Regions from separate parts of the Streptomyces hesseae genome, predicted to be linked through region 1. Evidence: riboswitches for the same ligand, from Rfam matches in the RefSeq annotation. Region 1 holds a riboswitch; the other holds the start of a gene.

Evidence for each region. Region 1 has a riboswitch for S-adenosylmethionine ahead of thrC (threonine synthase). Riboswitches for the same ligand answer to the same signal wherever they lie in the genome.
Region 2: linked by a shared signal. The riboswitch ahead of RM609_RS27950 (aminotransferase class V-fold PLP-dependent enzyme) and the one ahead of thrC (threonine synthase) in region 1 are both predicted to bind S-adenosylmethionine.

The regions. Positions count from the first base shown of each region.
Region 1 is NZ_JAVRFI010000041.1:5,796-9,412, reverse strand. It holds gene RM609_RS33395 (MoaD/ThiS family protein) at 86-361, opposite strand; gene thrC (threonine synthase) at 417-1,712, opposite strand; SAM riboswitch class I at 1,730-1,873, opposite strand; gene RM609_RS33385 (glucosyl-3-phosphoglycerate synthase) at 2,026-2,973, shown strand; gene RM609_RS33380 (alpha,alpha-trehalose-phosphate synthase (UDP-forming)) at 3,076-3,617, shown strand, end outside.
Region 2 is NZ_JAVRFI010000024.1:68,714-72,330, forward strand. It holds gene RM609_RS27940 (rhomboid family intramembrane serine protease) at 1-423, shown strand, start outside; gene RM609_RS27945 (Lrp/AsnC ligand binding domain-containing protein) at 420-701, shown strand; gene RM609_RS27950 (aminotransferase class V-fold PLP-dependent enzyme) at 794-2,098, opposite strand; SAM riboswitch class IV at 2,250-2,366, opposite strand; gene trpD (anthranilate phosphoribosyltransferase) at 2,444-3,505, opposite strand.

The DNA.
Region 1 (3,617 bases):
AGGGTCCGGCGGCCCGGAGCTCGGCCCAGAACCCGGCCCGGACCCCGGCACGGCCCAGGGCCGCCCAGGGCCGGGGCGCCCTCGGTCAGCCGCCGGCGACCGCGGGAATGATCGACACTCCGGCACCATCCGGAGTGACCGCCTCCAGTCCGCCCTCGAACCGTACGTCGTCGTCATTGACGTACACATTGACGAAACGGCGCAGCTTTCCGTCGTCGTCGAGAACGCGCGCGGCGATTCCGGGGTGGTTCTTCTCCAGGGAGGCGATGACTTCGCCGAGAGTGGCTCCCTCGGCGGGGACTTCCGCCTTACCGGCGGTGTAGGTGCGAAGGATGGTGGGGATTCGGACGTTGACGCTCATGGGGTCACCTTTTGGTTTAAGAAGCCGGGGAATAGGGAAACGGTGGCCGCGCGCGTTAAAGCCCCGCCGCCCGGAAAGCGTCGAGCGAAGGCGGAATCGTCGCCGTCGGTCCCGCCGCCACCGCGTCCAGCGTCTTGAGGCCGTCGCCCGTGTTGAGCACGACGGTGGTCAGCGACGGATCCAGCCGCCCGTCCTCCAGCAGCTTCCGGGTCACCCCGACCGTCACCCCGCCCGCCGTCTCCGCGAAGATCCCCTCCGTACGGGCCAGCAGCCGGATCGCCTCGACGATCCGCTCGTCGTCCACGTCCTCCACGGCCCCGCCCGTGCGCCGGGCGATGTCGAGCACGTACGGCCCGTCCGCCGGGTTGCCGATGGCCAGGGACTTGGCGATGGTGTCCGGCTTCACCGGCCGCACCACCTCGTGCCCGTCCTTGAAGGCGCGCGAGACCGGCGCGCACCCCTCGGCCTGGGCGCCGAAGATCCGGTACGGGCGGTCCTCGACCAGTCCCAGCGCGATGAGCTCCTTCAGCCCCTTGTCGATCTTCGTCAGCTGCGATCCCGAGGCCACCGGCACCACGATCTGGTCCGGCAGCCGCCAGCCCAGCTGCTCGCAGATCTCGTACGCCAGGGTCTTGGAGCCCTCCCCGTAGTAGGGCCGCAGATTGACGTTGACGAACCCCCAGCCCTCGCCCAGCGGGTCGCCGATGAGCTCGCTGCAGAAGCGGTTCACATCGTCGTACGTGCCCTCGATGCCCACCAGGTCGCCGCCGTAGACCGCCGCCATCACGACCTTGCCGGCCTCCAGGTCGTGCGGGATGAAGACACAGGACCGCAGGCCCGCGCGCGCCGCCGCGGCGCCCACCGCTCCCGCCAGGTTCCCCGTCGAGGAGCACGAGAGGGTGGTGAAGCCGAAGGCGCGCGCCGCCTCGACGGCGATGGCGACGACGCGATCCTTGAAGGAGTGCGTGGGGTTTCCGGAGTCGTCCTTGACGTACAGCCCGCCGGTGACGCCCAGCTCGCGGGCGAGGTTGTCGGCCTTGACGAGCTTGGTGAAGCCGGGGTTGAGGTTCGGCCGGTCCGCGACGTCGGCGGGTACGGGCAGCAGGGGGGCGTAGCGCCAGATATTCGCGGGTCCGGCCTCGATACGGCGGCGCAGCGCCTCGGGGTCCCCGGCGGGGAGTTCGTAGGCCACCTCAAGGGGGCCGAAGCAGCCCACGCAGACGAAGGAGGGACCGAGCGGGAAGCGCTCGCCGCACTCGCGGCAGGAGAGCGCCACGGCGGGACCGAAGGAGGCGACGGAGGGGTCGGTGACACGTACGGAGGTACGACTTTCAACGGCTTCGACAGCCATGGAGGCGAGGCCCTTTCTCCTCATCTTCCTCGCGGCGAACGTCGCCACGAGACGGAATTGGCACCTTCCCCGCCGGGAGCCTCGCCGTGTGAACGGTGAGACCGGCTGGAGGGTTGCCGGGGCTTCAACGGGCCGTATCCCTCTGCCCCTCTGGATGAGCGGTATGGCGCTGGGCGGACCCAGGCGTTTGTGCGCGTGACGACCCCCGACATAGGACGGCCGTCCGCGTTGTTCAAGACTGTAACGGAAGGGATGGTCGCTTGAGAGGGCCGTCCGAACCGCGAGATGCGTCACAACGACAGGAGTTATGCACGTGCTGGAAGAGGTGGAACGCTGGCTCGCCCGGCGGTCCTGGTCCGCCGCCGACCGTCCGCTCGACCAGCTGCTGGCCGCGAAAGGGGACACGGGCACCACGGTCAGCGTGGTGCTGCCGGCGCTGAACGAGGAGGCGACCGTCGGCGAGATCGTGGCGACGATCCGCCGCGAGCTGATGTCGGAGTCCGTCCCCCTGGTGGACGAGCTGGTGGTGCTGGACTCCGGTTCCACGGACCGCACCGCCGAGGTCGCCGCGGCGGCCGGCGCGCGCGTCGTGCACCGGGACGAGATCCTGCCGCGACTGCCCGCGCTGCCCGGCAAGGGCGAGGTGCTGTGGCGGTCCCTGCTGGTGACGACGGGCGACGTCGTCTGCTTCGTCGACGCCGACCTGAAGGACTTCTCCAGCGCCTTCGTCTCGGGGATCGTCGGCCCGCTGCTGACCGATCCCGAGGTGCGGTTCGTCAAGGCCATGTACGACCGCCCGCTGGGCGAGGTCGCGGGGCAGGGCGGCCGGGTCACCGAGCTGGTGGCGCGCCCGCTGCTCAATCTCCACTGGCCGCAGCTCGCGGGCTTCGTCCAGCCGCTGGGCGGCGAGTACGCGGCCCGCCGCTCGCTGCTGGAGCGGCTGCCGTTCCCCGTGGGCTACGGCGTGGAGCTGGGCCTGCTCGTGGACGCTCTGCACACGGTGGGCCTGGACGCGCTGGCGCAGGTCGACGTGGGCGTGCGCAAGCACCGCCACCAGGACGGCCGGGCGCTGGGCCGGATGGCCGCGACGATCTACCGCACGGCGCAGCTGCGGCTGGCCCGGGGCCATCTGGTGCGCCCGGAGCTCACCCAGTTCGAGCGCACGGCGGAGGGGTTCGTACCGCGGACGTACGCGGTGGACACCGAGGAGCGGCCACCGATGGCGGAGATACCGGAGTACGCCCGGCGGCGCGCGGCGTAACCGCCAGGAGAAGGGCCGGAGAAGGGAACGGGACGTTCCCGTGTGCCACCCGACGGGCCGTGCGTACGTTTGAGCGGTTCCCCGGGCGGCAAGGCTGGCGACATGGTCGCTGAGCATCCCCCGTCCGCCCCGGAAGCCACTGCCCCGGTAGCCGCCGCACCCATCGTCGTGGCGTCCAACCGGGGGCCCGTCTCGTACGCGCTGCGCGAGGACGGCTCGCTGGCGGCGGGCCGGGGCGGCGGCGGGCTGGTGTCCGGGCTGAGCGAGATCGGGCGGGACCCCCAGGGCGCGGCGGCGGTATGGGTGTGCGCGGCGCTGGGCGAGGGCGACCGGCTGGCGGCGGGGCGCGCGGGCCGAAGACTCGACCCGGCCGACACGGGCGGGCTGCGGGTGCGGATGCTGGACATCCCGGCCGGGACGTTCTCCGCCGCGTACAACGGCGTGGCCAATTCCGTGCTGTGGTTCGCCCACCACATGCTCTGGCAGACCCCGCTCGAGCCGGTGTTCGACAAGGAGTTCCGGTCTCAGTGGGCGGCCTACGAGGCGTACAACACCGCCTTCGCGGACGCGATCGCCGAGGAGGCGGCCGAGGGCGCCGTCGTGCTCGTCCAGGACTACCACCTCACCCTCGTCCCCGGGCTGCT
Region 2 (3,617 bases), on a different contig from region 1:
GCCATGACCGAGGCCCATCTGGGCCGTGCCGCGTTCCTCTGCTGCTACCTCCTCACCGGCTATCTGGCCCTGTTCGGCTACGCGGCCGTGCACGCCCACTCCGAACGCACGCTCGTGGGGGCGTCGGGAGCCATCTCCGGGGTGCTCGGCGCGTTCCTCTATCTCTTCCCCAGGGCGCGGGTCACCAGCCTCTTCCCCTTCCTGTTCTTCCTGCCGCTGCGCTTTCCCGCCTGGGCCGTACTGCTGTTCTGGTTCGCGCTCCAGTGGCTGGCGACGGGGACGGACGCCGGGCGCCCCGGGGTCGCCTATCTGGCCCACGTCGTGGGATTCGCACTCGGATTCGGCTACGCCTGGGGGCTTCGGACACCTGCGGCTAGAGTGAAGGACGCAGCCAGGTCCACCGAAGGAGACAAACCGACGTGATCACTTCGATCGTGCTCATCAAGACCGACGTGGACCGGATCCCCGAGATCGCCGAGAGCATCGCCGCCATCGAGGGCGTGAGCGAGGTCTACTCGGTCACCGGTGGCGCCGATCTGATCGCGATGGTGCGAGTGGCCCGGCACGACGACCTGGCGGACCTCATCCCGGGCCGGATCAGCAAGGTGCCTGGCGTGGCCTCGACGGAGACCCACATCGCCTTCCGCACGTACTCCCAGCACGACCTGGAAGCGGCTTTCGCGATCGGCCTCGACAACTAAGGGGCTGCGCCCCAAAGGGGCGCGAGGCAGTGTCGATATGCGGCTAGCGCCGCGTGGGCGCGACCAGCCGACGGCGGCCCGCAGCCGAAGAACTACGCGGAAACAAGCTCCCGCACAGCCCCCACAAACCGCTCCACATGCTCATCGGGCGTCCCCGCCCCAAAGCTCACCCGAACCGCGTTGAGCACCGAACGCCCCTCGTCAGGGCCCCCGCACTCGCCGTCCGCGTCCCGGTCCCCGTTCAGCAGGACCCGCACCAGCGGATGGGCGCAGAACAGTCCGTCGCGGACCCCGATCCCGTACTCGGCGGAGAGCGCGGCCGCGAAGCGGGAGCTGTTCCAGCCGTCGACGACGAAGGAGAGGACGCCCACGCGCGGCGCGTCCTCGCCGAACAGCGACAGCACCCGCACCCCCGGGACGTCCGCCAGTCCGGCCCGTACCCGCGCGATCAGCTCCCGCTCCCGCTCCACCAGCCGGTCGAAGCCGGCCTCCTGGAGCGCCTTGCAGGCGGCGGCGATGGCGTAGGCGCCGATGACATTGGGCGAGCCCGCCTCGTGCCGGGCCACGGTGTCGTGCCACTCGACCTCGACCCCGCCCTCCGCGTTCCGGGCCACCCTGCGACTGGCGCCGCCGCCCGCCAGATACGGCTCGGCCGCCCGCAGCCAGTCCGCGCGCCCCGCGAGCACGCCCGCGCCGAACGGCGCGTACAGCTTGTGCCCGGAGAAGGCGACCCAGTCGACGTCCCACTCGGCGACGTCCACGGGGTGGTGCGGCGCCAACTGGGCGGCGTCCAGCACGATGCGCGCGCCGTGCGCGTGCGCGGCCGCCGCCAGCTCCCTCACGGGCCACAGCTCGCCGGTCACATTGGACGCGCCGGTCACGCAGACCAGCCCCGGGCCGTAGGGCTCCCGGTCGGCCAGCGCCCGCTCCAGCGTCTCGACGGCCTCCCTCGGCGAACGGGGGGCGTCGAGGTAGGTGACCTCGGCGCCGCGCCACGGCAGCAGGGCGGCGTGGTGCTCGGTCTCGAAGACGAACACCCGGCAGCCGGCGGGCAGTACGGACGCCAGGAGGTTCAGCGAGTCGGTGGTGGAGCGGGTGAAGACCACCTGGTCGTCCTCGCGGCAGCCGAGGAAGGCGGCGACGGTGGCCCGGCAGCCCTCGAACAGGTCGGTCGACAACTGCGAGAGGTACCCGGCGCCCCGGTGCACGCTGCCGTAGTACGGCGCGTAGGCGGCGACGTCGTCCCACACCCGCTGCAACGCCGGTGCGCTGGCCGCGTAGTCGAGCGCCGCGTAGGTCACCTCGCCTCCGGTGGCGAGCGGTACGCGGACGTCGCGACCGAGGACGGGCAGCGGCTCGACAGTGGTGGCGACAGCGGTAACAGGGCATGCGGACATGGCGAATTCTCCCGGTAAGGGCGATGGATGAAGACGCGCGCACGCCGCACAGGGGCGCACACGGGATTACCGGAGAAGGGGCCGAAACGGCCCTATCGCATTCGCTGCAACACGGAAGGATCTCCCTCGACAACCAGGATCCCTGGCGAGGGATCCGCGCTTGCCGCAGACGTCGCTGCCTGCGGCCTGGTCATCACCCGGGGCACCCCGCCACGGAAGGAGGGTTGCCGGACAGCAGGCCGGGGCCGAATCGCTGTCACTCGTGACCTGCGCAGCATCATGCCACAGGATCTTGAATGCGCAAGGGCGCGGTCCGCATCGCGGACCGCGCCCTTGCCGGAGGACCTACGCGTTGCTGGCCTCCACCCACTTCTCCAGCACCCGCCGGGCCGCGCCCGAGTCGATGGACTCGGCCGCCCGCTCCATCCCGGCCCGGATCCGCTCCGTGAGCGGCGCGTCCGTCGGCGTCAGGGCGGCCAGCGCGGCGGCGGAGTTGAGCAGCACCGCGTCCCGGACCGGGCCGGTCTCCCCGGCGAGCAGCCGGCGGGCCACATCCGCGTTGTACGAGGCGTCGGCGCCCCGCAGCGCCTCGATGGGCACCAGGTCGACGCCGACGTCCCGGGGGTCGAAGGACTCCTCCCGCACCTGGCCGTCCCCCACGATCCACACCCGGGAGGTGGCCGTCGTGGTGAGCTCGTCGAGCCCGTCGTCACCGCGGAAGACCAGCGCCGAGGAGCCGCGCTCGGCCAGCACCCCGGCCAGGATCGGCGCCATCCGGGCGTCCGCGACCCCGGTCGCCTGGGCCTTCACCCGCGCGGGGTTGGTCAGCGGGCCCAGCACATTGAAGGTCGTGCGGATGCCCAGCTCCCGGCGGGCGGGCGCCACGTAGCGCAGGGCGGGGTGGAACTTCACGGCGAAGCAGAAGGTGATGCCGGCCTCCTCGGCCACCTCCACCACCCGGCGCGGGGTCAGCTCCAGATTGACCCCGAGCTTCTCCAGGACGTCCGAGGCGCCGCTCGCGGAGGACGCGGCGCGGTTGCCGTGCTTGACGACCTTCGCCCCGGCGCCCGCGACGACGATCGAGGACATGGTGGAGATGTTGACGGTCTTGGCGCCGTCGCCGCCGGTGCCCACGATGTCGACGCTGGGGCCGGGCACCTCGATGAGATTGGCGTGCCGGTACATCGCCCGGACCAGGCCGGAGATCTCGGCGACCGTCTCGCCCTTGGCCCGCAGGGCGACGGCGAAGCCCGCGATCTGGGCGTCGGTGGCCTCCCCGCGCATGATCCGGTCCATGGCCCAGGCCGTGTCGTCGGCGCCGAGGTCCACTCCGCGCAGCAGGGTTTCCAGGAGGCCGGGCCAGGTGTGAGCCACCGAGCGCTCGCCGCCTGCGGGGGTCACGTTCATGGTCCACACTCCTGTGGTCGGTCCCTGGGTGGGGACCGCCGAGGGCCCCCGTTATGCGGTCCAGCCTATCCACGTCCACAGAACGGCGAAGAGCCCCGTCCAGGCACTGGAC